Regions from separate parts of the Paraburkholderia sp. BR10937 genome, predicted to be linked through region 1. Evidence: predicted binding sites of a transcription regulator. Region 1 holds the regulator's gene; each other region holds the start of a gene.
The links. The regulator LexA, encoded in region 1, represses DNA repair genes until DNA is damaged. The targets are predictions, from matches to a motif close to ACTGTATNNNNATACAGT.
Positions count from the first base shown of each region.

Region 2: AB4Y44_RS08470 (PA0069 family radical SAM protein) is a predicted target of LexA. The motif match lies at 2,839-2,856, and genes of this name have one in related genera.
Region 3: imuA (translesion DNA synthesis-associated protein ImuA) is a predicted target of LexA. The motif match lies at 6,164-6,181, and genes of this name have one in related genera.
Region 4: dinB (DNA polymerase IV) is a predicted target of LexA. The motif match lies at 4,913-4,930, and genes of this name have one in related genera.

Region 1 covers NZ_JBFRCL010000027.1:80,775-87,895, forward strand. The annotation lists gene cysT (sulfate ABC transporter permease subunit CysT) at 1-640, opposite strand, end outside; gene AB4Y44_RS22610 (sulfate ABC transporter substrate-binding protein) at 784-1,842, opposite strand; gene lexA (transcriptional repressor LexA) at 2,135-2,785, shown strand; gene AB4Y44_RS22620 (hypothetical protein) at 2,866-3,243, shown strand; gene AB4Y44_RS22625 (DUF2939 domain-containing protein) at 3,340-4,023, shown strand; gene AB4Y44_RS22630 (universal stress protein) at 4,085-4,555, opposite strand; gene nodI (nodulation factor ABC transporter ATP-binding protein NodI) at 4,877-5,791, shown strand; gene AB4Y44_RS22640 (ABC transporter permease) at 5,850-6,686, shown strand; gene AB4Y44_RS22645 (hypothetical protein) at 6,705-7,121, opposite strand, start outside.
Region 2 covers NZ_JBFRCL010000007.1:137,467-144,587, forward strand. The annotation lists gene AB4Y44_RS08460 (sorbosone dehydrogenase family protein) at 1-1,027, shown strand, start outside; gene AB4Y44_RS08465 (TM2 domain-containing protein) at 1,164-1,637, shown strand; gene AB4Y44_RS08470 (PA0069 family radical SAM protein) at 1,654-2,802, opposite strand; gene AB4Y44_RS08475 (Lrp/AsnC ligand binding domain-containing protein) at 2,917-3,405, opposite strand; gene AB4Y44_RS08480 (D-amino acid dehydrogenase) at 3,582-4,868, shown strand; gene AB4Y44_RS08485 (acyl-CoA dehydrogenase) at 4,950-6,737, opposite strand; gene AB4Y44_RS08490 (electron transfer flavoprotein subunit alpha/FixB family protein) at 6,870-7,121, opposite strand, start outside.
Region 3 covers NZ_JBFRCL010000007.1:943-8,063, reverse strand. The annotation lists gene ppk1 (polyphosphate kinase 1) at 1-476, opposite strand, end outside; gene ppx (exopolyphosphatase) at 670-2,289, shown strand; gene AB4Y44_RS07820 (GNAT family N-acyltransferase) at 2,425-3,243, opposite strand; gene sixA (phosphohistidine phosphatase SixA) at 3,474-3,938, opposite strand; tRNA gene AB4Y44_RS07810 (tRNA-Pro) at 4,102-4,178, shown strand; gene AB4Y44_RS07805 (NAD(P)/FAD-dependent oxidoreductase) at 4,351-5,973, shown strand; gene imuA (translesion DNA synthesis-associated protein ImuA) at 6,265-7,121, shown strand, end outside; partial or broken gene AB4Y44_RS07795 (DNA polymerase Y family protein) at 7,043-7,121, shown strand, end outside.
Region 4 covers NZ_JBFRCL010000013.1:42,893-50,013, forward strand. The annotation lists gene AB4Y44_RS13120 (branched-chain amino acid ABC transporter substrate-binding protein) at 1-661, opposite strand, end outside; gene AB4Y44_RS13125 (GntR family transcriptional regulator) at 995-1,738, shown strand; gene AB4Y44_RS13130 (phospholipase D-like domain-containing protein) at 1,860-3,635, shown strand; gene dinB (DNA polymerase IV) at 3,690-4,835, opposite strand; gene AB4Y44_RS13140 (enoyl-CoA hydratase-related protein) at 5,435-6,211, shown strand; gene AB4Y44_RS13145 (MarR family winged helix-turn-helix transcriptional regulator) at 6,243-6,677, opposite strand; gene AB4Y44_RS13150 (DJ-1/PfpI family protein) at 6,777-7,121, opposite strand, start outside.

The sequences.
Region 1 (7,121 bases):
ACTCGCCGAGCGCACGCGCGAACGCGAGCGCGAAACCGGTCAGGAGCGCCGGCAGCACCGCGGGCAGCACGACACGGCGGAACGTGAGCCAGCGCGAGGCGCCGAGGCACGCAGCGGCCTCTTCCTGTTCGCGTTCGAAGTCCTCGAGCACCGGCTGCACCGTGCGTACAACGAACGGCAAGCCGATGAACGTGAGCGCCACGAGCACGCCGAGCGGCGTGAAGGCGATCTTCAGACCGAGCGGCTGCAGAAACTGGCCGATCCAGCCATTGCCCGCATACACGGCGGCGAGCGAAATGCCCGCCACGGAAGTCGGGAGCGCGAACGGCAGATCGACGAGCGCATCGATCACCCGTTTGAACGGAAACGTATAGCGCACGAGCACCCACGCGAGCAGGAAGCCGAATACCGCATTGATCAGCGCACCGCCGAGCGCGGCGCTGAACGTGAGCCGGTACGACGCGATCACGCGCGGCGACCACACGGCGCGCACGAACTGGCTCCAGTCGAGTGTCGCCGTCTTGAGAAAGGTGGCGGCAAGCGGAATGAGCACCACGAGGCTCAGATAGGCCACCGTGATGCCGAGCGTCAAACCGAAGCCAGGCAGCGCACTGGGTTTGCGCAATCGAAACGTTGTCATGCTCATCGTCCAGACATGGGTTGCGCGATTCGTGCGGTGCAGATTCGCGCCGAAAAGCGCGCCCGTAGGCGCGCTTCGTTGTTATGCGGTCACGTCGTTATGCGGACCGCTTGACTGCTTGACTGCTTGACTGCTTGACAGCTTTACTGCGGCTGATAGATCGAATCGAACACGCCGCCATCCGCGAAATGCGTCTTCTGCGCGTTGGGCCAGCCGCCAAAGGTGTCGTCGACCGTGTAGAGCTTGAGCTTCGGAAACTTTGCCGTGAGCGCCGCCGGGACCTTGTCCGAACGCGGACGGTAGAAGTTCTTCGCAGCGATCTCCTGGCCCTCTTCGCTATAGAGGAACTGCAGGTAGGCCTCGGCCTCCTTGCGCGTGCCCTTCTTGTCGACGACCTTGTCCACCACGGCAACCGGCGGCTCAGCCAGAATGCTGACCGAAGGCACCACGATCTCGAACTTGTCCGGGCCGAACTCCTTGAGCGAGAGGAATGCTTCGTTTTCCCATGCAATCAGCACATCGCCGATGCCGCGCTGCACGAAGCTCGTCGTCGCGCCTCGCGCGCCAGAGTCGAGCACGCCCGCATTCTTGTAGAGCTTCGTGACGAAGTCCTTCGCCTTCTGCTCGTTGCCGCCCGGCTGGTGCAGCTCGTACGCCCACGCCGCGAGATAGTTCCAGCGCGCGCCGCCCGAGGTCTTCGGATTCGGCGTGACGATCGAGACACCCGGTTTGGTCAGATCGTCCCAGTCCTTGATGTGCTTCGGGTTGCCCTGGCGCACGAGGAACACGATGGTCGACGTGTACGGCGAGGCGTTGTCGGGCAGACGCTTTTGCCAGTCCTTCGCGACGATGCCCTTGTTGGCGAGCGCGTCGATGTCCCATGCCAGCGCGAGCGTCACGACGTCGGCCTGCAGGCCGTCGAGCACCGAGCGCGCCTGTGCGCCCGAGCCGCCATGCGACTGCTTGATGGTGAGCGTTTCGCCCGTCTTCGCCTTCCACTGCTTGATGAAGGCTTCGTTGATGTCCTGGTACAGCTCGCGCGTCGGATCGTAGGAGACGTTGAGCAGCGATGTATCCGCGTGAGCGGCGATGGGCGCCATGGCCGCCATCGCCGTGACCCCGACGAGCGGCGCAACGCCGATGACCAGTTTTGCCGCCAGTGTTTTCAGCCAGCCCGCGCGCCCCGTATGTGTCGTGCCCATCTATCTGTTCTCCGTTCTCGTGTGTGCTCGTTTGCGCTCATTGGTGAGTTGCAGCTAACGATGGAGGCCAGTCTAGCGATCCGCTTACATTATTAAAAATGATGTTTTCTCATTTTTTAATACGCAAAAGTGGTAAGGACAGAGGAAGTCGCTGCTGGAACGCGGTTTCATCCGCGCAAACACGGGAAAACGGCCTGATGGCAACGCTCAGTCGATGAACTTCAAGTAACACTTGAAAAGTGACGAGTACTGTATAAAAATACAGTTACCTGTTCAAACATACAGTGGCGCCATGACCAAACTCACCGCACGACAGCAGCAGGTTTTCGATCTGGTTCGCCGGGCCATCGAGCGCACGGGCTTCCCGCCCACGCGCGCCGAGATCGCGGCGGAACTCGGCTTCAGCTCGGCCAACTCCGCGGAGGAGCATCTGCGTGCGCTCGCGCGCAAGGGCGTGATCGAACTGGCTGCGGGCGCCTCGCGCGGCATCCGCCTCGTGCCGGGGCCCGACGACCTGCCGCACCAGTTCACGCTCCCGCACCCGAGCATCATGCAGCTCTCGCTGCCGCTCGTCGGCCGCGTCGCGGCGGGTAGCCCGATCCTCGCGCAGGAGCACATCTCGCAGAACTACATGTGCGACCCGGCGCTCTTCTCGAGCCGCCCCGACTACCTCCTGAAGGTGCGCGGCCTGTCCATGCGCGACGCCGGCATCCTCGACGGCGACCTGCTCGCCGTGCAGAAGAAGGCCGAAGCGAAAGACGGCCAGATCATCGTGGCGCGCCTTGGCGACGACGTCACCGTGAAGCGCCTGAAGCGCCGTCCGAACGGGCTCGAGCTGATCGCCGAGAACCCCGACTACGACAATATTTTTGTCGAGGCCGGCAGCGCGGAATTCGCGCTCGAAGGCATCGCGGTCGGCCTGATCCGCCCCACCGAATTCTAAGCAATCCGTCTGCGCGCAGTTTGCGCGCAGTTCGCGCAGAGTTTGCGCACGCACCGTCTGCGCACTACCTGGAGAGAGTCATGGAACGCCTTGCCCGCCTGCTGCCCTTCCGCCAATTCGGCCGTCTTCGCCATCTCCGTGGAATCGCCTCGTGCGCGGTCCGCGAAGTGCGCGGTTCGGCTGCCGCGCTGAGCGGCTCGCTTTTCGAAGACTCGCCGGAGATGGTGGCGGCCAGCACGGCCGACCTGCCCGTGCTGCCCTCGGCTCAACCCGCGTTTGCGCGCGTGTCGCTCAACAGCACGCTCAATACCGAACAGCCCATGCGTCGTGCGCCCGTGCGCGTCTATCAGGGTCCGTCGCGGCTCATCCTCGTCGGCACGGTCGACGCGGTATGCCGCGCGATCGACCGCTGCATCGCAGAACAGCACAGCGACCTGCCCGCGGCGCTCGCGAAGTAAGCGGCAACACGGCTTAAATGTGAGAAGAGGTTACGGGCGGGATCGTTTGGCCAGGTTTGCGGTCAACACCGTGTTTGAACGATTTGCTCTCTGCCGATGACGGAATCTCTCTCTACCCCGCGTAAGACCCACGGCTGGAAAAAGCCCGTTGCGATCACGGTTGCCGTCGCAATGGTCGTTGCCGCGATCGGCTACGCCTATGCGTCGCCCTATATCGCGGTGAAACACATGAAAGCAGCGGCCGACGCGCGTGACGCCGTCGCGCTCAACGAGTACGTCGATTACCCTGCGCTGCGCCTGAGCCTGAAACAGCAGGTGGGCAAGATGCTGCACCGGCGCGTCGAGGGGCAGCACAGCAGCAATCCGTTGCTGATCCTCGGCGCCGTGATTGGCGCGGCATTGATTAGTCCGCTCGTGGATGCCTACGCCACACCGGAAGGCGTGGCCGCCCTGCTCGATGGCATGCCGCCGACGGGCAAGCCCGGCGACCGGCCGCACGCGCCGCCGCCAGCGGAATCCGGCGCGCCATCCACGCAATCGGCAGAGCCGGCGCAATCGGCACCCGCCTCCGACGCGCCACCGGCCCCGGCCGCATCCGGCAACCCCGCACCCGAGGCGCGGCCGGTGACCACGGCCGGCTATCGCGGCCTCAATGAGTTCGGGCTCACGTGGGACCGCGGCAGTACGGGCGAGCACTACGCAGCCATCCTGCAGCGTCACGGGCTCTTCTCGTGGAAGCTCTCGGCGGTCGAGCTAAATGAAGGAAACGTCTCGAACTGAGACAGATCGGCAGTGAAAGCGCAAACAGGCCGGTTCTGTGCGAACCGGCCCGCTTGATCCGCTACGCGGCGGCTTGCTGCTGCTTTTCCTCAGCCGCCGACGAACACGCCACGAGAATGCTGCACGATACGCGGTCGAGCAGCGGCGTGTTGCCCGCGCCCATCCACCAGCGCGAGAGTCCCGTGCGGCAGCGGTGACCCACCACCACGAGGTCGGCATTCAGCTCGTTCGCCAGATTCGCAATTTCGTCGATCGGATGGCCGAACGCGAAATGCCCCTGAGCACGCACGCCGCGCTCGGTTAGCCAGTCCACGCCTTCCTGAAGAATCTCGCGCGCCGTTTCCTCGAAGCGGCCGCAGGCCACGTCGGTCAGCAGGCCGGCGCTCTGGGCAATCGTCGAACGCATGTCGACGACCGAGAGCAAATGCGTCTCAGCCTGCAGATCGAGTGCAAGATCGGCGCCGCAACGCAGTGCCTTGCGGCCTTCGCGCGAGCCGTCGTAACAGAGCAGAATCTTTTTATAGCTCGCCATGATCGCTTCTCCCCGCCCGCGTGATTTGCAGGCTGTGCGATTCTCATGATGGTGCGCCGCAAATCCACACGCAAGGGCTGGAAAACGCCAGGTGTGCATCTAAAAACGCCAGACGCGTCCCGATCGGCGTACGGATCCTGCGCAGTGCTGGATGCTTGCCGCGACATGCATTTGCCTCGTGCATCGTCAAAACGCTTGTAAGCGATGCCCGACCCGCCACGCAGCAATGCACTAAAATGGGCCGCCTTGTTTCGTGCGATTTTTCGTTCGGTACGTCGAGCGACTCGCGCGATGCCCGTTCGACTCACGTTCAACCGGTCCATGCCCGCACCCGCCATCGAATTCGAGCAGGTCATCAAACATTACGGAGACAGGACGGTCGTCAACGGCCTGTCGTTCGACGTCGTTCCCGGCGAGTGCTTCGGACTGCTCGGTCCGAACGGCGCAGGGAAAACCACGACGCTGCGCATGCTGCTCGGCATCGTTTCGCCCGATGCGGGTCGCATCAGCCTGTGCGGCGAGCCGGTGCCGGCGCGCGCGCGCCACGCCCGCCAGCGCGTGGGGGTGGTGCCGCAGTTCGACAATCTCGACCCCGACTTCACCGTGCGCGAGAACCTGCTCGTGTTCGGCCGCTACTTCGGTTTGTCCGCGCGCGAAACGCGCGACCTCGTCGCGCCGCTGCTCGAATTCGCGCGCCTCGAAAGCAAGGCCGACGCGCGCGTGGGCGAACTCTCAGGCGGCATGCGCCGGCGTCTCACGCTCGCGCGCGCGCTCGTGAACGACCCCGACGTGCTCGTGATGGACGAGCCCACCACGGGCCTCGATCCGCAGGCGCGGCATCTGATCTGGGAGCGGCTGCGCTCGCTGCTCGCGCGCGGCAAGACGATTCTCCTCACTACGCATTTCATGGAGGAGGCCGAACGGCTTTGCAATCGCGTCTGCGTGATCGAGGAAGGCCGCAAGATCGCCGAGGGCGCACCCAAAGCGCTGATCGAATCGGAGATCGGCTGCGATGTGATCGAGGTGTACGGACCGGACCCGGTGGCGCTGCGCGACGAACTCGCGGGCGATGCGAAGCGCACGGAGATCAGCGGCGAGACGCTGTTCTGCTATGTGGACGACCCCGCGCCTGTTCATGCGAAGCTGCGTCATCGCTCCGATTTGCGCTACCTGCACCGGCCCGCGAATCTCGAAGACGTGTTCCTGCGGCTCACGGGCCGCGAGATGCAGGATTAACTGCGGCAGGATTAACGGCGGCAAGATCGACGGCGGCGTACGAATCGCCAAGGACACCATGCAGACACGCACCAACAACCCGACGCCCTCGCGCCCCGAACATGCGAGCGTGCGCGAGCCGCGCGCCGCGCTGCCTTCGAACGCCACGCACTGGATGGCCGTGTGGCGGCGCAACTATCTGGTCTGGCGCAAGCTCGCCCTCGCGTCGATGTTCGGCAATCTCGCCGACCCGATGATCTATCTCTTCGGTCTCGGCTTCGGGCTCGGGCTGATGGTCGGGCACGTCGACGGCGTCTCGTACATCGCGTTTCTCGCGGCGGGTACGGTGTCGTCTTCGGTGATGATGTCGGCGAGCTTCGAGTCGATGTACTCGGGGTTCTCGCGCATGCACGTGCAGCGCACGTGGGAAGCGATCATGCACACGCCGCTCACGCTCGGCGACGTCGTGCTCGGCGAAGTGATGTGGGCCGCGAGCAAGTCGGTGCTCTCGGGCGTGGCGATCATGGTGGTGGCGGGCCTGCTCGGCTACGCGAGCTTTCCTTCCATGCTGCTCGCGCTGCCCGTGATCGCGCTCGCGGGCCTCGCGTTCGCGAGCTGCGCGATGATCGTCACCGCGCTCGCGCCGTCCTACGACTTCTTCATGTTCTATCAGACGCTCGTGCTCACACCGATGCTGCTGCTCTCCGGCGTGTTCTTTCCGATCGCGCAACTGCCCGCGGCCGCGCAGCACATCACGCTGATGCTGCCGCTCGCGCATGCCGTTGCGCTGATCCGCCCCGCCATGCTCGACCGGCCTGTCGAGCAGGCCGGCCTGCACCTGCTGGTGCTCGCGATCTACGTGGTGGTGCCGTTCGCGATCGCATCCGTGCTGTTTCGCCGGCGCATGATGCGCTGAAACGGCGCCGCGAGGCGCTCAGTCCTCGTCGTCACCCCAGGGAATATCGACGTCCGAAATAAACGCAACCGTCGCGAACGGGCCGCCTTCCTGGCGGCCGACCTTGCCGTCGGCGCGATGCCATTCCACGCGGAACATCGTCGATTGGGTCTGGGCGAGCAAACGCACCGTGCGGATCTCTTCGGGATCCGACTCCTCCACCGGGCCATCGAGCGATACCAGCAGCGACTGCGGCCAGAGACCGTCGGCCGGGTCGTAGATGCGATCGCCGTCGGGAATCGAGGCATCCGCCTCGACGCCGATGGTGGCCGAAGCCTCGACGATCATCTTGCCGAGCGCACGCAGCACCGCCGTGGCGCGGGCCGAATTGGCCTGGCGAATGGCGAGATCGCCGCGCGTGAGCGCCTGCTCGAGTTTCGGATTGGTTTTTTGCTT
Region 2 (7,121 bases), on a different contig from region 1:
GCCACCGGGCTTCCACATCGAGGTGCTGTCCGCCGACGTGCCCGGCGCACGCGAAATGACGCTGTCGGGCAACGGCACCCTCCTGTATGTGGGGAGTATGGGCAGTGACGTCTACGCACTCGAACTCAAGGACGGCAAGGCCATCAAACGCCATATCGTGGCCTCGGGACTGACGATGCCGGTGGGCGTGGCCTGGCGCAACGGTGAATTGTACGTCTCGGCGGTTTCGTCTATCGTGCGGCTCGACGACATCGACCGGCATCTCGACGATCCGCCCAAAGCCGTCGTCGTCACGGATTCGCTGCCCACCGAGCGCCACCACGGCTGGAAGTTCATCGCCTTCGGCCCCGACGGCAAGCTCTACGTGCCGCAAGGCGCGCCGTGCAACGTCTGCGTGCCGGCCAGCGACCCGCAGCGCGTGCACTTCGCGATGATCGGCCGCATGGACCCGGACGGCTCGCACTACGAGACCATCGCCCGCGGCGTGCGCAACACGGTCGGCTTCGCGTGGCATCCGCAGACGCACGAACTCTGGTTCACCGACAACGGCCGCGACATGCTCGGCGACGACATTCCAGACGACAAGCTCAACCGCCTCGCGCATGGGGGCGAGGACTTCGGCTTTCCCTATTGTCACGGCGGCAATGTCGCCGACCCCGAGTTCGGCGCAGGCCATCCGTGCAGCGCTTTCACGCCCCCGGTCCTCAAACTCGGCGCGCACGTGGCGTCACTCGGCATGCGCTTCTACACCGGTTCGATGTTCCCGGCTGACTATAAGAACAGCATTTTCATCGCCGAGCACGGCTCGTGGAACCGCAGCAAGAAGGTCGGCTATCGCGTGGTGCGCGTGAGCGCCAACCCCGACGGCACGAACGCGCACCAGGAAGTGTTCGCGCAGGGCTGGCTCAACACCGACGAAACCCAATGGGGCCGCCCGGCCGACGTGCTGCCGCTGCCCGACGGATCGCTCCTTGTCAGCGACGACTACGCGGGCGCGATCTATCGCGTGACCTACACGAAACGGTGACGCGGGCAGACCATGGTGCCGGGCATAAGCGTGCGCTTGTGCTGTAAGCGCGGCGTGCGGCATACAATGCCCGGCGGCCCGTGTGCGTTCGACAGATGCGCCATGACGGCCGAACGTCCACGTTTCGCCCGAGCCCATGCCCAACGACAAGAACCCCGCACGCTTTCGCTCCAAGACGCTGACCGCCGCCCTCGCCTTCCTGTTTGGCAGCCTCGGCGCACACCGCTTCTATCTATACGGCCCACGCGACGTGTGGGGCTGGGCACATTTGTTCGGCACGCTCATAGGCATTCCAGGCGTGATGCTCCTCGTCGCCACCGAACGCGCCTCGATTCCCGGCTGGGTGCTCGCCGTGATCGGCGCGGTGTCGGTCCTCTCGGCGTTTCTGGCGGCGATCGTCTACGGGCTGCGCCCCGACGCCAAATGGGACGCGCAGTTCAACGCCGCGTTCGTGGAGCAAGGCCGCACGAGCCGCTCGGGCTGGACTGTGATCTTCGTCGTGATCTTCTCGCTGCTGATCGGCGCGTTCCTGCTGATGACGGGACTCGCGCTCTCGTTTCAAACGTACTTCGAGTCGCAGGTCGAGGCCGCGAAGGCGATCTCGCAGTAAATCGCGCAGTAGCGGCTCAGAACAGGTCGAGTTGCGGCTTCTCGCGCACGGTCTTCGACTGCACGAACGCCGCCATGTCCAGAATGCCGTGGCGCCGCTCGTTGAGCCCGAGGCGCCGCGCGGCATTGTGAAAGCGCTGCTTGAGCAGGTCGGCCCACGGCCCCGTGCCCTTCATGCGCTGCGAAAACGCCGACTCGTAGTCCTTGCCGCCGCGCATGTCGCGCACGCGGCTCATCACGCGCTCGGCACGCTGCGGGAAGTGCGCCGCCAGCCAGTCCTGGAACAGCGGCGCGACCTCCCATGGCAGGCGCAGCACGATGTAGCTTGCGCTTGTCGCACCGGCCTCGGCGCAGGCTTCTAGCACGCGCTCCATGTCGGGCTCGGTCACGAACGGAATCACCGGTGCGATGCTCACGCCCACCGGCACACCGGCTTCGGCCAGCGTGCGGATGGTGCGCAGCCGCCGCGCGGGTGTCGCCGCACGCGGTTCCAGCGTGCGGGCGATCTCGGCGTCGAGCGTCGTGATCGTAATCGCGGCCATGAACTGCTGGCGCGCGGCCATCGGCGCGAGCAGGTCGAGATCGCGCTCGATCAGCGAGGATTTCGTGATGGCCGCAAACGGATGCTGCCGCTCGGCCAGCACTTCGACCACGCGGCGCGTGATGCGCAGGTCGCGCTCCACCGGTTGCCAGGCATCGGTATTCACGCCCAGCGCGATCGGCTCGGGCTCGTACGACGGCTTGGCGATTTCGCGCGCGAGCAACTCCGCCGCATTGACCTTCGCGTAGATGCGGCTCTCGAAATCGAGCCCCGGCGAGAGGCCGAGATAGCTGTGCGTGGGCCGCGCGAAGCAATAGATGCAGCCGTGCTCGCAGCCGCGATACGGATTGAGCGAGACGTTGAACGGAATGTCCGGCGACTGGTTACGCGTGAGGATGCTTTTCGCGCGCTCTTCGAACACTTCGGTGCGCAACCTGGGCTCGCCGGTTTCATCGCCATGATCGTCCCCGCCGCCGCCCGCCTGTTGCCAGCCGTCGTCGAACGCTTCGCGCTGGTCGACTTCGTAGCGCCCTTGCAGGTTCGTGACCGCCCCGCGCCCCTTGCGCGCCGTGGGCGGCGCAACGGGATACCAGGCGTCGGGATCGGGGTGATGGGAGTCGGCCACGGCTGGAGCGAAATAGACAAGAAAACGCGGATCGATACTGTATAAATATACAGTATCGATCCGCGTTGTCGAGTCCTAAAAACGGGGCGCTTTCAGCCGCCACACTGGCTCGGGTCATTCCCCCACGGCGATGGTCAACGTCTCCTTGATCTCTTCCATCACCACGTAGCTCTTCGACTGCACGGCGCCCGGCAGTTGCAGCAGGATGTCGCCGAGCAGCTTGCGGTAGTCGGCCATCTCGCCAATGCGCGCCTTGATCAGATAGTCGAAGTCGCCCGAGACGAGATGGCATTCGAGCACTTCGGGAATCTTCTGCACCTCGCGGCGGAACTGGTCGAACATGTTGCCGCTCTTGTGGTCGAGCGTGATCTCCACGAACACGAGCAGCGCCGCACCCAGCACCGAGGGGTTCACGCGCGCGAAGTAACCCGTGATCACGCCGTCGCGCTCCATGCGCTTGACCCGCTCGATGCACGGCGTGACCGAGAGCCCGACCTGCTCCGCGAGGTCCTTCATGGCCATGCGGCCGTCCTCCTGGAGAAGTTTCAGGATGCGGTGATCGAGCCGGTCGAGCGCGCGGACCGGTTGGCGCTGCGTTCTCATGATTTTTTTCCGAAAATCTGAAAAATACGATAACAAAACCTGGACGCACAACAATAGCATAGCTACAAATACTGGCTACACCCGAATTTTCATGCCTTCTTCCCTATCGGTGCCAAAACACGGCTTCCAGGGTCCCGGCAACGCGGCGTAGCTCAACGAATCTATCTGGAGCAGCTATGCGAGTCGTCGTGTTGGGCAGTGGTGTGGTCGGTGTGGCCAGCGCCTGGTATCTCGCCCGCGCGGGCCACGAAGTCACGGTGATCGACCGCGAGGCCGGTCCCGCGCTCGAAACCAGTTTTGCCAATGCCGGCCAGATCTCGCCGGGCTACGCCGCGCCGTGGGCCGCGCCGGGCGTCCCGCTCAAGGCGATCAAGTGGATGTTCGAGAAGCACGCGCCGCTCGCCATTCGTCTGGACGGCACCAAATTCCAGCTGCAGTGGATGTGGCAGATGCTGCAGAACTGCACGGCCGAACGCTATGCGCTCAACAAGGGCCGCATGGTGCGTCTCGCCGAATACAGCCGCGACTGTCTACAGGCACTGCGCGCCGACACGGGCATTCAATATGAAGGCCGCACGGGCGGCACGCTCCAGGTGTTCCGCACGCAGCAGCAGTTCGAAGGCGCGGCGAAGGACATCGCCGTGCTCGAAGACGCGAACGTTCCGTACGAACTGCTCACGGCCGCCGAACTCGGCCGCGCCGAACCCGCGCTCGCCGCGGTGTCGGGCAAGCTCACGGGCGGCCTGCGTCTGCCCGGCGACGAAACCGGCGACTGCCAGATGTTCACCACGCGCCTTGCCGCCATGGCCGAACAACTGGGCGTGAAATTCCGCTACAACACGCCGATCGACAGTCTCGCCATGCAGGGCGACCGGATCGCGGGCGTGCAATGCGGCAGCGAGCTGGTACGCGCCGATTCGTACGTGGTCGCACTCGGCTCGTTCTCGACGAAGCTGCTCGCGGGCCTCGTGAAGATTCCGGTCTATCCGCTCAAGGGCTATTCGATCACGGCCCCGATCGTGAATGCGAGTGCCGCGCCGGTTTCGACCGTGCTCGACGAAACCTACAAGATCGCGATCACGCGTTTTGACGACCGCATCCGTGTCGGCGGCATGGCCGAGATCGTCGGCTTCGACAAGACGCTCAAGCAAGCGCGCCGTGAAACGCTCGAAATGTGCGTGAACGACCTGTTCCCGGGCGGCGGCGACACGACGCAGGCCACCTTCTGGACCGGCCTGCGCCCGATGACGCCGGACGGCACGCCGGTCGTCGGCCGCACGCCGATCTCGAACCTGTTCCTGAACACGGGTCACGGCACGCTCGGCTGGACGATGTCGTGCGGCTCGGGCCAGTTGCTCGCCGACCTGATCTCGGGCAAGCAGCCCGCCATCCGCACCGACGATCTTTCGGTGCACCGCTATCTCGGCGACACACAAGGCTCGCATCGCCCGGCTTATGCCTGAAGCCAGGCACGCAGCGTGAACGAACACGGCGCCTCCTGGGCGCCGTGTTTCATTTCTCGCCTGGAGTAGCGCGCGGCGGCGTCAGAACTGATCCTCCGCCAGCGCCAGCACGCCCTCGCTGCCGTTTGCGCTGACGATCGCCGCTTCGAGCGCCACGGCCTGCGGCAAGACGTGTTGCGCGAAGAACTGCGCCGTGGCGATCTTCGCGCCATGAAACTTCGGGTCCGCCTGCATGAGACGCTGCGAGCCAAGCATGGCGCGCGCCATCTGCCAGCCGCCCAGTACGATGCCCGCCAGCTTCAGATACGGCACGCTGCCCGCGAACACCGCGTTCGGATCGCTCTTCGCCTTCGCGAGCACGAAGTCCACGGCCGACGCCAGCGCCTCTTTGCCCGCCGCGAGATGCTTGCGCATCGACTCGAACGCCGCGCCTTGTTGTGCGGCCAGCGCGTCGACGGTCTGCGCGATATCGGCAAGCAGCGCCTTTGCCGCGGCGCCGCCGTCGCGCAGCGTCTTGCGTCCGATGAGATCGTTCGCCTGGATCGCCGTCGTCCCCTCGTAGATCGGCAGAATGCGCGCGTCGCGGTAGAACTGCGCCGCGCCCGTTTCCTCGATGAAGCCCATGCCGCCATGCACCTGCACGCCGAGGCTCGTCACTTCCAGCGCCAGTTCGGTGCTCCAGCCCTTCACGATCGGCACGAGGTACTCGTAGCGCGCCTGATGCCGCGCACGGGCCGCCTCGTCGGGGTCGCCATGTGCGCGGTCGCTCTCGCCCGCCGCCACGTAAGCGAGCGCACGCGCGGCTTCGGTGAGCGCACGCATCGTGGCGAGCATGCGGCGCACATCGGGGTGATGGATGATGCTCACCGCCGCTTTCGCGGAACCGTCCACCGGGCGGCTTTGCACGCGCTCCTTCGCATAGGCGAGCGCCTTCTGGTACGCGCGATCGGAGACCGCGACGCCTTGCATGCCCACCGCAAAACGCGCCGCGTTCATCATGATGAACATGTATTCGAGGCCGCGATTCTCTTCGCCGATCAACTCGCCGACCGCGCCGCCATGGTCGCCGAACTGCAGCACGGCGGTCGGGCTCGCCTTGATGCCGAGCTTGTGTTCGATCGATACGCAGTGCACGTCGTTGCGCGCGCCTGGCGTGCCATCTTCGTTCACGAGGAACTTGGGCACGATGAAGAGCGAGATGCCCTTCACGCCTTCGGGCGCCGTGGGCGTGCGCGCGAGTACGAGATGAACGATGTTCTCCGCCATGTCGTGCTCGCCCCACGTGATGAAGATCTTCGTGCCGAATACCTTGTAGGTGCCGTCGCCCTGCGGCTCGGCGCGCGTGCGCACGGCGGCGAGATCGGAGCCCGCCTGCGGCTCGGTGAGGTTCATCGTGCCGGTCCAGTCGCCGGCAATGAGCTTCGGCACGAAGCGCTGCTTTTGCGCTTCGCTGCCGGCGGTGAGGAGCGCTTCGATGGCGCCGTCGGTGAGCAGCGGACACAGCGCGAACGAGAGATTCGCCGCATTGAGCATTTCCACGCACGGCGTGCCGACGAGCTTCGGCAAGCCTTGTCCTTCGTATTCCTGAGGATGCTGCACGCCTTGCCAGCCGCCTTCCACGTATTGCCGGAAGGCCGCCTTGAAGCCGGGCGTGGCGTACACGTTGCCGTTTTCCCAGCGGCTCGGATTGCGGTCGCCTTCGGCGTTCAGCGGCTCGAGCACTTCGCCGCATAGCTTCGCGGCTTCGTGCAGCACCGCTTCGACCGTTTCGGGCGTGGCGTCTTCGCCGCCCGGCAGCTTCGCGATTTTTTCGAGGCCGGCCAGTTCCTTCATGACGAACAGCATGTCGCTCGTGGGCGCCTGGTACATTTCAGTCTCCTCCTGCCGGTATGCGGTTCCTCAAATGACAAAGGGGCGCCTCGGCGCCCCTTTGCTGCTTCGTCTCACGCCGCGCGTTCAATCATGATACGCGGCGCTCGTCGCTGGATCCACGGGCCGGAATCAGCCGAGTTCCTTCACGAGTTCCGGCACGACCGTGAACAGGTCGCCCACGAGGCCGTAGTCGGCCACGCTGAAAATCGGCGCTTCTTCGTCCTTGTTGATTGCGACGATGACCTTCGAGTCCTTCATGCCGGCCAGATGCTGGATCGCACCCGAGATGCCGACCGCCACGTACAGTTGCGGCGCGACGATCTTGCCGGTCTGACCGACCTGGTAGTCGTTCGGCACAAAGCCAGCATCGACGGCTGCGCG
Region 3 (7,121 bases), on a different contig from region 1:
AAGTTCAGGCTCTTGTTGAGCACGCGCGGGAACGGGTGCGCGGGATCGAGCCCGATGGGCGTCAGAACCGGCAGAAGTTCGTCGAAGAAGTATTTGCGCGCCCATGCGGTTTGCGCTTCGTTCCAGGCGTCGGTGCCGTGGAAGTAGATGCCTTCCTGTTCGAGCGCGGGCAGCACGGTGTCGTGCAGCATGCGGTACTGGCGATGCACGAGACGCTGCGCGCGCTCGACCACGAGGTCGTACACGTGCTGCAGCGACATGCCGTCGGGCGAGAGCGCGCCCGGGTTGTCGCGCATCTGCTCCTGAAGCCCGGCCATACGGACTTCGAAGAATTCGTCGAGGTTGCTGCTGGTGATACAGATAAAGCGCAAGCGCTCCAGCAAAGGAACAGCGGGATCGGACGCCTGTGCGAGCACGCGCTCATTGAATCCCAGAATGCCCAGTTCGCGATTGAGTAGGGGATAGCGGATGGACATCGGCAATGAAAACGGAATGTCAGGAATGGATTCGAACGGACGCTCGGAAATTCTCACAGTAATATGACTTTATTGTGACATTCGTAGTGTCATAAATTTTACGCCGCATTTTCACGAAATCGACAAGTCGCGTTGCGAACATGCACGCTGGGTAAAAGTACCCATGGTCATGACCAATGCGAGGAGCGACATGGTGAAGTCGGCTACGCTTAAAATGACGCATTTGGACAGCGCGGCGGCGTTGCAACAAGCCCGCATGGCTGCGCGTTCGTCTCTGTATGCACGCATGGAGCCTGCCCCTTCGATGGTCACCAATCCCCAACTGCTTGCCGCCGTCGATCTCGGTTCGAACAGCTTTCGTCTGATCGTAGGCCGCGTCGAGGAAACCGATGCCGGCAGCCAGATCTACCCGGTGGACGCGCTGCGCGAACCGGTGCGCCTCGCGGCCGGCCTCTCGAGGGACAAACTGCTAGACCGCGCCTCGCAGGTGCGCGGCTGGGACGCGCTCAAGCGCTTCGGCGAGCGCCTGCGCGACTTCCATCCCGACCAGGTGCGCGCGGTGGCGACCAATACGCTGCGTGTCGCCAAGAACGCGCGCGAGTTCCTCACCGAGGCGGAAGCGGCGCTCGGCTTCCCGATCGAAGTGATCGCGGGACGCGAAGAAGCGCGTCTCATCTATGCGGGCGCCGCGCACTCGGTGCCGGCGAGCGCGGGCAAGCGCTTCGTGGTGGACATCGGTGGCGGCTCGACCGAGTTCATCATCGGCGCGCACTACACGCCGATCCGCATGGAAAGCCTCTATATCGGCTGCGTGAGCCATAGCCGCCAGTTCTTCCCCTCGGGCAACGTCGACGAATACACCATGCGCCAGGCCGAACTCGCGGCCACGCGCGAAATCCAGATTATTTCCGGCGACTACCGCAAGACCGGCTGGGACCAGGCGATCGGTTCGTCGGGCACCGCGCGCGCGCTGGCGGAACTCGTCGAGGCGAACGGCTTCAACGATCCCGGCATCACGCACGGCATTTCGCGCGGCGGCCTCGAGCGCCTGAAGCGCGCGCTCATCAAGGCCGAGAACGTCAACCGGCTCAAGCTCGTCGCGCTCAAGCCCGACCGCACCCCAGTGCTGGCGGGCGGTCTCTCGATCATGATCGCGGTGTTCGAGGAACTCGGCATCGACTATGTCGATACCACGGACGGCGCGCTGCGCCTGGGCGTGCTCTACGACCTGCTGGGCCGCTCGCAGCACGAGGACATGCGTACGGTCACGGTGGAGGGCTTCATGCGCCGCTACGGCGTCGATCGCGCGCAGGCGGGGCGCATTGGCGAACTGGCCGTGAAGTTCTACGACCAGTTCGAGGAGCCCGACGAGGAGCGCCGCGAAGAGAACCGCATGTTCCTCACGTGGGCGGCGTCGCTGCACGAAATCGGGCTTTCCATCTCGCACAGCGCGTACCACAAGCACTCGGCCTACATCGCCAGCAACGCCGACATGCCGGGCTTCTCGCGCACCGACCAGGCGCGCCTCGCCGCGCTCGTGCTCGGCCACGTGGGCAAGCTCGGCAAGCTCTCGCAAACGCGCGATGTGGAATGGACGCTGCTGTTCTGTCTGCGCCTCGCCGCGCTGCTGACGCGCCGCCGCGCCGATGTCGGCCTGCCGCACATCAAGGTGGAGGAGGGCAACGGCTACGAAGTGCTGCTGCCCAATGCCTGGGTCCAGAACAATCCGCTCACCGATTACAACCTCGTTCAGGAAGCGGCGGAATGGGGCAAGATCGGCATTCCGTATCGCGTGGTCTATACGGAGGAGTGAGCGTAGCGCGCTGCGCCTCGTCTTGCTGCGCCGATAAAAAAGCCCGGCTCGTTGGTGAGCCGGGCTTTTTTTGTCCGCTGGTTTCGCCCGCGGAGTTTGCCCACTGATTTTGCCCGATGAAGGGCGGATGAGGCCTTAACGCGTGATGGCTTCGCCGAGGAAGTGGCGCGCGTAACGTTCGTTGATCTCCGAGAGGCGGAAGAGCGTGAGGAAGTCCGCGGTGTTGAAGTCGGGGTCCCAGGCGGGCGCACCGCAGATCTTCGCGCCAAGGCGCAGGTAGCCCTTGATGAGCGGCGGCGGCACGGCGGGCGTGCCGGTGCGCAGTTCCTCGACGGGCAGCGGCGTGTGCGGGAACGCGCGGTATTCGGGCGCGGTCAGCGCGTCGGCGCCGAGCGCGCAGTACAGGTTCGCCGCATAGTGGCCGCCGTCGGCCATGGCCACGCTCGCGCAGCCGAGCATCGTCTCGTAGCCGTTGTGCTGCATGTAGCCGCCCAGACCGCCCCACAGCGACATGATGACCGAGCCGCTGCGGTAGTCGGGATGCACGCACGAGCGGCCCACCTCGACCATTTTCGGGCGCAGATGCGCGAGGCGCGAGACGTCGAATTCGCTTTCGGCATAGAGGCGGCCGACGCGCGCGGCCTGGTGCGGCGGCAGTACGCGGTAGGTGCCGACGACCTTGAGCGTGTCGAGGTCGCGCACGAGCAGGTGGTCGCAGTAGGCGTCGAAGGCGTCGACGTCGAGGCCGGCGGGGCCGGTCAGGCGTGCGCCCATCTCTTCGGCGAAAACGCGGTAGCGCAGGCGCTGGGCTTCGCGCAGCTCCTCGTCGGTGCGAGCCCAGGCCACCTGCAGCCGATGCTGCGCGGTGACCGTTTCTTCGGCACGCGGCAAGCGTCGGTTCGACTCGAACAGCGTCGAGGCGAACGGCAGGGTGGGCGTCGGCAGATCTCGCATGGGGCGTCCTGGTCGGAAGTAAGAGAACTTTTCCGGCAATGTAGTAATACGCGGTTACGTTTCCATGAAAACGCAATGACGATTCGATGACGTGGCGTAAGGCAGACGGACGCGGCGGCCGAAAGGCCGGGGGCGGCGGGGCGCGTTCGAAGTGCGCTTGAAGCGCGCTTGAATCGTTGCAGGGGCCGCGCACAGGCGGCCCGGTGGGCAGGCGCAGGCGGGTTGGAGGGCTAGACGAGGTCAGGCGTGATGGCCGCGTGCAGGACGGCCTGGTCGCCGCCGCTGCGCTCGCGGCTCGCGAGCCAGAGCACGCCGGCCTTCTTCACGGCCCAGCTGCGCGAATCGGCGCCGCCCGAGAGCAGCCGCGCCGCGACCTCGCCGAGCGTGGGCTGATGGCCGACCACGACGACCGTGGATGCGAGGCCCTCGGGCCAGCCGACGGCGGTGAGCACCTGCTCGACGCTCGCATCGGGTGCGAGTTCGCGCACGACGCGATATTGATCGGTGAGTGCCTCGGCAGTCTGGATGGTGCGTGCGGCGGGGCTCGCGAGGATCACGGCGTCGTCGGGCAGGCGCGCGCGCAGCCAGCGCGCGACGTTCTGCGCCTGCTTGCGCCCGCGCGTGGTGAGCTGGCGGGAGAGGTCGCTGGCGGCGATGTCTTCGGCTTCGGCGTGGCGCCAGAGGATGAGGTGCATGGCGTCTCCTTTTTTGGCGGTATGGGGTGCACGTGCGGCGTGTCCTGTCATGGTGCACGCCAGGCCGGTGTGCGGCAAGCGCGTGATGTGGATCGCTTTTCGTCGCTATGGATCGCGAAGATTTGACGGCGTGCCATCAGTGCCGATACAATCGCTGATTCATCGGAGCGTAGCGCAGCCTGGTAGCGCATCTGATTTGGGATCAGAGGGTCGTAGGTTCGAATCCTATCGCTCCGACCAGCATTACCGAGGGGTTACACGCCATTGGCCTGTAGCCCCTTTTTCTTTTTGTCCCATGTTGGGTCAAACGCGCTCGCGTTTCGTCGTACGGCTTGCGTTCCCTTTGAAAAGCCGCCGAGCTTATAAAATACGGATCGGCCACAACTCCCGTGGCGATCGCACCCTGGCAGCCATGTTACGTTTATCCGAAGTCAAACTCCCCCTCGACCACGCCGAAAGCGAACTTGAAGCCGCGATTCGGGGACGCCTCGCGGATCTCGGCGTAGGGGCGGATGCGCTCGTGCGTTACACCGTATTCCGCCGTGCGCACGACGCACGCAAGCGCTCGGATATCAAGCTGACCTACATCGTCGACGTCGAAGTCAAGGACGAAGCGGCCGCGCTCAAGCGGATCGTCGGCAAGCCGCATTGCGGGGTGACGCCGGACATGACCTACCGCTTTGTGGCGAAGGCGCCCGAGCACTCGACGCGTCCGCGTCCGGTGGTGATCGGCATGGGGCCGTGCGGCCTGTTCGCGGGGCTGATCCTCGCGCAGATGGGTTTTCGTCCCATCATCCTCGAACGCGGCAAGGCCGTGCGCGAGCGCACCAAGGACACCTTCGGGCTGTGGCGCAAGTCCGTGCTCAACCCCGAATCCAACGTCCAGTTCGGCGAAGGCGGGGCCGGGACGTTTTCCGACGGCAAGCTGTACAGCCAGATCAAGGACCCGCACCACTACGGCCGCAAGGTGCTCGAGGAATTCGTCAAGGCGGGCGCGCCGGAAGACATCCTGTATCTGAGCCGGCCGCACATCGGCACGTTCCGTCTCGTCAGCATGGTGGAGAAAATGCGCGCCACCATCCACGAGCTGGGCGGTGAAGTGCGCTTCGAAACCCGCGTCGAAGACATCGAAATCGAGCAGGGCAAGGTGCGCGCGCTCAAGCTTTCGAACGGCGAGACGCTGCCGTGCGACCACGTCGTGCTGGCCGTGGGCCACAGCGCCCGCGACACCTTCCAGATGCTGCACGATCGCGGCGTGTTCATGGAAGCCAAGCCGTTTTCGCTGGGCTTCCGGATCGAGCATCCGCAGGGGGTGATCGATCGCAGCCGTTTCGGCAAGTTTGCGGGCCACAAGCAACTCGGCGCGGCCGACTACAAGGTGGTGCATCACGCCAACAATGGACGGGCGGTCTATAGCTTCTGCATGTGTCCCGGCGGCACGGTGGTCGCGGCGACCTCCGAACCCGGCCGCGTGGTCACCAACGGCATGAGCCAGTATTCGCGGGCCGAGCGCAACGCGAACGCGGGCATCGTCGTCGGCATCACGCCGGAGGACTATCCGGGCGGTCCGCTCGCGGGCATCGCCTTCCAGCGCAAGTGGGAAGAGCGCGCGTTCGAACTCGGCGGCGGCAATTACCAGGCGCCGGGCCAGCTGGTCGGCGACTTTATCGCCGGCCGGCCGTCGACGTCGCTGGGCTCCGTGGTGCCGTCTTACAAGCCGGGTGTGCACCCGACCGATCTCAGCACCGCGCTGCCCGACTACGTGATCGAAGCCATCCGCGAAGCCCTGCCTCAGATCGACAGGAAGATCGCAGGCTTCGCGATGCACGACGCCGTGCTCACTGGCGTGGAGACGCGCACGTCGTCGCCGCTGCGCATTCGTCGCAAGGACAATTACCAGAGCATGAACGTCGTAGGTCTGTATCCGGCCGGCGAAGGCGCCGGGTATGCCGGTGGTATCTACTCGGCGGCCATCGACGGCATCGAAGTGGCGCAAGCCGTGGCGCTCGATATGACGTCGGCGCAGGCGTCCTGATCAACAAACCCCGCGCCGTTTATCGCAGCCGCCCGCATCGGGCTGGCGGCAAGCATTAAGCGGCGTTTGCCCCGGACGTCAGCGCGACGTCCGGCGGCCGATCCATCCGCGCAAGCGCCTGGATCAGCATTTTGCAATGGATCGCAAAATGACCCTCCCCCAATTTCCGCCTCCTCCAATCTCTCAAAATACTGTATAAATATACAGGTGGAGGCGCGCCGCCTCCTTCCTGCCGATGCCCCATTTCTTGCCGGGCAGGGCGGAGCGTTCCCATCAATCAGGCCACGAACCATGGCAGCAGCAGCCCAGATCACTGCGCAGACTACCGTGCAGACTACAGCGCAACTTGCCGCGCACTTGCCCCCCCGGCTGCAAAGCCGCGTGTGGCAAGGCGATCAGCTCGCGCGCGCCAGCGAGCGCACGGTGCCGAGCGGCCACGCGACGCTCGACGCCCAGCTCCCTGGCGCCGGCTGGCCCTCGGGCAGCCTGACCGAGCTGCTCGTCGAGCAGGGCGGCGTGGGCGAGATGCGGCTCGTCGCGCCGGCGTTGCGCGCGCTCACCGCGCAGGCGGGCCGGCACGTGCTGCTCGTCGCGCCGCCGTGGCGCCCCTACGCCTGCGCGCTCAAGGCATGGGGGGTCGCGCTCGAGCGCGTGATCTGGGTGCGCGCGGCCGAAGACGAGGCCGCCTGGGTGGCCGAGCAGGCGCTCAAGCAGGAAGGCATGGGCGCCGTGCTGCTCTGGCAGACGAAGGCGCGCGCCGACGCCGTGCGCCGTCTGCAGGTCGCCGCCCAGGATTCGCAGGCGCTCGCGTTTCTCGTGCGGCCGCTCGCCGCGCGCAACCAGTCGTCGCCGGCGCCGCTGCGCATGACCTGCTCGCCGGTGCCGCCACCCGACGCCGCGAGCCTGAACCGCCGGCAATGGATGCAGCTCGCCGCGCTCTCCGTCGATATTTTCAAGCGCCGCGGGCCGCCGCCCGCCCAGCCACTCGTCATTACATTGCCGCTGCAGGATGCGGTGCTGCCCCAGTCGGACGCAGCTTCCGTCGTCATGCCGTGGCCCGGGGTCAATCATGCTGTGGATCGCCGTCACCTTGCCGTTGTTGCCGCTGGAGGCCGTCAGACCTCTGATGCCGCCGGCGCCGTCAACGC
Region 4 (7,121 bases), on a different contig from region 1:
CGTCGGGGTTCTTCGCCTTGATGGTGGTAAGGATGCCCAGGAAGTCGGTCGCCGACGAGTTGGTGAACTCCCGGTCGACGATCTGGATGCCGTTCGCTTTCGCCTCCTTGATGAACTGCTCCGCCACGCCTTGCCCATATGCCGTGCGGTCGTCGATCACCGCCGCGGTTTTCGCCTTCAACGTCTTCGCGGCGAACTGGCCCATCGTGCCGCCCAACTGCTCGTCGCTTGCGCCGATACGGAAGATGTTCTTGAAGCCTTGTTTCGTCAGCGCCGGATTCGAAGCGACGGGGAGAATCGGAATGCCGGCGGTGTTATAGACACGCGATGCCGGAATCGCCACGCCGGAGTTGTATGGGCCCATGACGGCAACCACGCCGCTGTCGACGAGCTTTTGCGCGACCTGGACGCCGACCTTCGGGTCCGCCTGATCGTCTTCCGAATCCAGTTTGAAGGTCACCTTCTTGCCGTCGACCGTCACGCCGCTCTTGTTCAGTTCGTCGATGGCGAGGCGAGCGCCATTTTCGTTGTCCTTGCCGTTCGGCGCCTGCGGGCCCGTTAGCGGCGCCGAGTGACCGATGGTGACGACAGTTTGAGCTTGTGTGGTGAGGGCGAAGCCGGCGGCCGTGACGACGGCGAGGGTGGTGGCGAAGTGGCGCATGATGTCTCCAGATTATTGGACTGCCAGGCGAAGCCTTGGGTTCTGGGTGTCGAAAAGCGGATGCATGCGGCCGGGGGGGCTGGCTTCAGTCCGGCCAATTTCTCGGGGAGCGGTGTGGAACGAATCTATACCACTAGTGGGTGAATGGCAAGCCAATTTATGCCGATCCGGCGTCGTTGTGGGCGCTTTTCCGACCAAAAAGTCGCAAATGGGGGCGGGAAATTGGTTCGGAGCTTCCTGGGTTTTAGCGTGGACGTGCCGTAATGGGCATCAGGAAGGGGTTGCGAAAGTGGTATATTTGAGAACCACCTCACGCCCCACCGGGAACACACGATGGCATCCGCTCGCTTCGAACTTGAAGGCAACTTTCGGCCCCTGCAGATTTACGAGCAGGTTTCGGAAAAGATCCGCGCCGAGATCCGCAGCGGCCGATTCCTGCCCGATGCCCGGCTACCGTCGGAGCGCGAACTGGCCACGCTCTTTGGCGTTGGGCGGCCTGCCGTGCGCGAAGCCATCGGACAATTGCAAAACGAGGGCCTGGTTGTGACGAAGCGCAACTCGGGCACTTACGTGGCATCCACGGCCGACCAGATTCTCGCCGCAGCGCCGAGCGTGGAAACGCAGCCCGGGGAATCCACATCGGACTTCAGCCCGTCGGCGACGCTCGACGTGCGCCTGATCCTCGAGCCCGCCATTGCAAGGCGAGCGGCGGCACGCAAACAGCGAGACCGGCTGGCCGAGCACTATCTGGACCAGATGGAGACGTTGACGGACGTGGCGACGCCCGAAGAGCGGGCGCTGTGGAACAACAGCGACAGGCTCTTTCATCGTCAACTGGCGGTGATGACGGGGGATGCGTTGCTGGCGAAGCTCGCGGAAGAAATCGCATCGACCATGGACCAGTCGCTGTGGAAGCGGCTCAAGGACGACGGGATTTACGACCCGGCTCGCATTCGACTGTACGTTGCCGAGCATCGGCTGATTTACGAAGCCATTGTCTGCGGAGATGCCGATGCGGCGGCGTTCTATGTCGAGCAGCATATTCATCGCGTGCAAAGAGATATCACCCCGCAGTAGTGACTTTGTCGCGGCTCTGGGCGGCGTCATCGAAACGACATCCAGGCAACATACTTCGTTCACCGTTTCAACAAACTGATGGTTGAAACTGGGCCTTTGGCTAACACAGCAGAGGTCAACGATGTCGACGAAGGTCCGCAGCTATCTCTCCCCGACGCTGGTTTTACTCGCGCTCGACTGGCCAGACGGTGCGACACGTGCCGACTTCCTCGGTTTCGCCATTGAGCGGGCTCCGGGTTTCACGAGCCCGGACGGAAAAACCCATGAGGCGAGCAGCTGGCTCCCCAATAGAATCACCTTCAACGGGCCGGTGCCGGATGGGAAGCCCGATGCGCCTTCGAACATCGCGCCGATTCAAAAATTCATGTGGTGGGACGCGCGTATCGAAGAGGCCGACAGAGGCAGGCAGTTCAAGTACACGGTCTATCCGGTGGTCGGTACGCCGGACAATGTGAATCTGCTGACCGCGGAGGCGAGTTCGGTTGACGTCACGCTTCCGGCGCATATCGAAGACGGCGTGGGTACCTGGTTCAACCGTGCGGTGGTGAGCTCACAGGCTTTCGCACGACAGGTGAAGGCCATGGGAATCGACCCGCATACCGCGCCGCCGGCCGCACAGGCGCTTGAACTTCGAACATGGCTCGCCAACGACATGCAGCTCGTGTTCAAGGAAATATTCCTGGACGCGTCGCGCGCGGCGGCTGCCGTCTATCACCTGACCGACCCGCTTTGGGCGATACCGGCGTTCAAGGAGTTTGGGAGTGCTCACGGTAAAGCGAATGTCGCCGTCGTCTACGACTCGCACCTGGTTCGCGAAAAGGGTAAAGCGCCCGCACCATCACCGAATCAAACCGCGGTCGATGAACTAGGCAGCGTCGTGACGTTCTGCCCGCGCGACAAGACGCATATCATGCACGACAAGCTCATCGTGACGGATCGGGGCGATCGGCAAGGCAACCCGGCATTCGTCGTGGCAGGCTCTGCGAATTTCACGACGGAAGGCATTACGGAACAGGCCAACGTGCTTCATCTGTTCGATTCGGCCGACCTCGCGAAACTGTACGACGACAGAACAAAAGCCATCGCCAGCAATCCGCCGATCAACCAGACCGCGGAACTCACGAATGGCTGGTCCGATTCCGTGACGGTGGGAAGCGCAGCGGTGCGTGTTTGCTTCTCTCCGGAAACGAAAACCCGACGTACCCAGATCGATACTATCGTCGAAGCGATCGGAAAGGCGCAGCACTCCGTCCTGTTCTGCCTCTTCATGCCGACCGACGAACCGCTTCGCGACGCCTGCTTTACCGCCGGCGACAAGGGGCTGATGATGTTCGGCCTCGTCAACAACATTAGCGAAAAGTCCGCTGAGAATGCGCAAGAGGCGCAAAAAGCGGGAGAAGCCGTGAGCACGACTGCGCTGGCAAACCTCGCGCTCTATCATCGAAGCAGGGAAAACCGAGACGTCATCGACGCATCGTACTTTTCCCCGGCAACCGTGCCCGAAGGATTCGAACCCGAGCTGCGGCTCTTTCCTGGCGAGGTCGCGCCCAGTTACGCTCCGGTCATCATCCACCACAAGTTCATTGTGATCGACGCCGAAGGAGACAATCCGATTGTCTACACGGGCTCGGCCAACATGAGCAACAACTCCGAGCATTTCAACGACGAGAATCTGCTCGAAATAAAAGACACGCGCATTGCCGGCATTTACCTCGCTGAATTCATGCGGCTATACGAGCACTATCGTGCCCGCGCCGTTGGCATCGAGGAGCAGCAGCATAGAACCGTGCAGCGGCTGTTGCTGCAGCCTGACCGTAAATGGGCCGACAAGTATTACAAGGCAAATAGTCCCGAAGAGAAGGCACGGATTGCATTGGCTTCGGACCCGGCCAGCTGATCTTTCGGGGACGCGCCTGGCGTCCAGGCGCTGCGACAAGGAACTGCTTACGTACTAAAAATCTAGCGTGAATTGAGGCGACTCGTTACCGGAAGCCTCTCCGGCGTGCTGGAGGTTGCCGGCCTTGACGCCCAGCAGCCTGATGGATTTAACGAGTTCGACTCTTTTCAGGCACTCGGTCGCCGCGCGCCGCAACGCTTTCGCGTCATCAATAGGTTCAGGAAGCGTGACATCACGCGTGACTGTCTTGAAGTCATTGAAGCGCAGCTTGATGCCGATCTTCCTCGCCAGATAGCCCTTGCGCTGGAGGTCGAGCGCCACCTGTTCGCATAGGCGGGTAAAAGCGGCGCCCAGTTCCTGTCTGTGCCGTACCGCGTGTAGATCGCGCTCGAATGTGGTCTCGCGACTCATCGAGACGGGCTCGCTATACGTCACCACCGGCCTGTCATCCAGTCCATGTGAGACTCTGCGCAGCCACGCCCCGTAGCTTCTTCCAAAGTGCTCGACGAGCCAGTGCTCGTCGCGCGCAGCGATCTCACCGATGGTCGTGATGCCAAAAGACGCAAGCCTGGCGGCCGCCTTGGGGCCGACGCCGTTGATCTTGTTTGCGGCCATTGGCCAAATCCTGGATTGCAGGTCCTCCAGCGTCAGGATGGTGATGCCGTCCGGCTTTTGCATATCGGAGCACAGCTTGGCAAGCAGCTTGTTCGGCGCGATGCCGACGGAGCAGGTGAGATTGGTGGCTTCGAAGACCGCGGACTTGAGCTTGCGCGCGATTGCCTCTGAATCGCCATTCGTGAGTGAAACATCTGCGTAGACCTCGTCGATTCCAACGTCTTCAATGCTCGAACTGATTGATCGAACGGCATCCTTGAACAGTCGCGAGTAGGTTCGGTAGAGGTCGAAGTTCACTGGAAGGAGAATCGCATCCGGCGCTAACCGGGCGGCCTTCATGGCGGGCATGCCGGAATGAACGCCGAGTGCGCGAGCCTCATAGGTCGCGGTCGTCAGGACCCCTCTGCCCACATAATCGCGTAGCCGCGAGAACTCGCGTGTGCCGTCCGGCTTCGTTCGGGGCGCGTCCGAGCGACGACCGGCGACCACCATGGCTTTGCCTCGTAGTTCGGGATACTGCGAAAGTTCACACGACGCAAAGAATGCGTCCATGTCGATGTGGGCTATGCGCCGATCATCTGGCATGCCTTGGTACTCAAAAATAGCTCTCAATGGCTCCGCGCGGCCGACACGCTACGTTGCGTTTTGCGGATATTTATGGAACTGTACATTTATACAGTAACTTTGTCAGATGCTGAATCTGATTCGGAGATATTTTTTCGAGTGCGGAAGGGTTCGCAAACGTCTTGTTATGCCACCTCCCGACGTACCTGAGCGCGGAAACAAAAAAGCCCGCCGGCGTGGCGGGCTGCTGCGACGAGGCCGGTGAAACAGCCTCTCATGGTGTCAGTCCTGGCGCGGATGCAAACGCCGGTAGACGCTCCAGATCGCCACGCCGGCGATCACGATAACGGCGGTGAGAATAAGCATGTTCAGTCCTCCGGTTGCTTGTCTGTTTCGTAATGCCTCAATGCTACGGAGCCTGCGTGCGCGCGAGGAGTGGCGCGACGTCGCGAATGGAGTACCTGGTCGAATTCCGGTCCGCTACGAGATTCAGCGTTCACACCTCATCAGGAGCGGGGGTTCGCGAGCCGGCCCCAAATTGTATGGCATCGACTCTCCGGTTTACTTTGCATGCGAACTACCTATATACTTCGCATGCAAAGTAAATTTCAGGAGAGCACATGAGCGAGGAAATTCACGTCGATCAAGCCGACGGCATTCTGACGATTACGCTTGCCCGACCGGACAAGAAGAATGCATTGACGAATGAGATGTATGGCACGCTGGCCGACATCATCGAGAACGCGGAGCACGACAGCCGTGTGCGCGTATTGCTGGTGCAAGGGGACGGAGACATGTTCACCGCGGGCAACGATGTGGGCGAGTTCGCAGCCATTGCATCGGGTAAGGGGCCCAGTGAGCGACACGTGCATCGCTTTTTGCATGCCCTGGCGAAATCGAGCGTGCCTATCATCGCGGCGGTCCAGGGCAAGGCGGTCGGTATCGGCACGACGCTTCTACTGCATTGCGACTACGTTCTGCTCGCGCCAGACGCGGAACTGATCACCCCGTTCGTCAATCTCGCGCTTGTCCCCGAGGCGGCGTCCAGCTACCTGCTTCCACTGCGCGTGGGCCATGTGCGGGCCTTCGAGATGTTTGCGCTGGGCGAGCCGCTCGACGCGCAAACCGCTGTCGCGTGGGGCCTTGCCAACAAGGTCTGCGCAAAGGATCCACTACGCGACGATGCACGCAGGATGGCCGAGAGAATCGCCGCCAAGCCGGCCGGTTCATTGAGCGCCATGAAGAAGCTGATGCGCGAAGCCGAAACGCTGGTTGCGCAGATGGACAGCGAGAGCGCGAAGTTTCAGGAGCGGCTGACGAGCGCCGAGGCAAGGGAGGCATTCGCAGCTTTTGCCGAGAAACGCAAGCCGGACTTCGCGAGGGTTGCCCAGCACTAGCCGTTGCCTTGCTGACCGGCCACGGTCGAGGTTACGCGTCGCCGTCTTCGGCGAGCGGAAACTTCGTCTGCAGGCTGGTCAGCCACCGCGCCACGACGTCGATCTCCGCTTCCGTAAAGCCTTCGGTCAATCTGGCGTTCAAGTCTTTCATGCGAAGCTTCGATTTTTGGCGCGCGTTACGTCCTGCCTCCGTCAACCACAGGCGCGACGCCCGGCCATCAGTCTCGTCGGCCCGACGTTCGATCAACCCTGCCTTTTCTGTCCGCTCAGCGAGACCGCTCATGCCAGGTGCGCCCAGATCCAGCGCGGCTGCCGCTTCGCTCATGAGTGCGCCGTTGCGATCACCCAGGAAAAACAGCAGCCCCGCCTGGGCTGCTGTGACGCCGCCGCCGGCCGCACGTGTTTGCGACCACCGTTGCAGCCGGCGCTGTCCCACATTCAATAGATAGACGAGGCGATGTTTCATTTCCGCGCAGATAGAATTGTGCGATTTAGTTCGCGTGCGAATTATATCATGCGGTGATCGGCCCTTCGAAACGGCGCGCAGACGTTCTGCGGCTTCCGGTTATAGGAATGGCGAAATGTTTTCGATCGCGCGCGTCACGTAGGTTTCCTTCTCTCCCACTGGCGCCACGTAGTGAATCACGCTGCGCGCAGCTTCGACGCCGGCGAGGCGCGCGATCACCCAGGCCGCGAGGTAGTGCGATGCGAGACACCCGCCCGCCGTCGCGACATTCCCACTGGCCACGAACGGCTGATTGAGCACGACTACACCCGCCTCTTCGACCCACGGCGTGGTGGTCAGGTCCGTGCATGCGGGAACGCCCTGCAGCAGGCCCAGCTTCGCGAGTATCAGCGTGCCGGAGCACTGCGCGCCAAGCAGTTGGCGCGTTGGGTCGAGCCTGAGTTG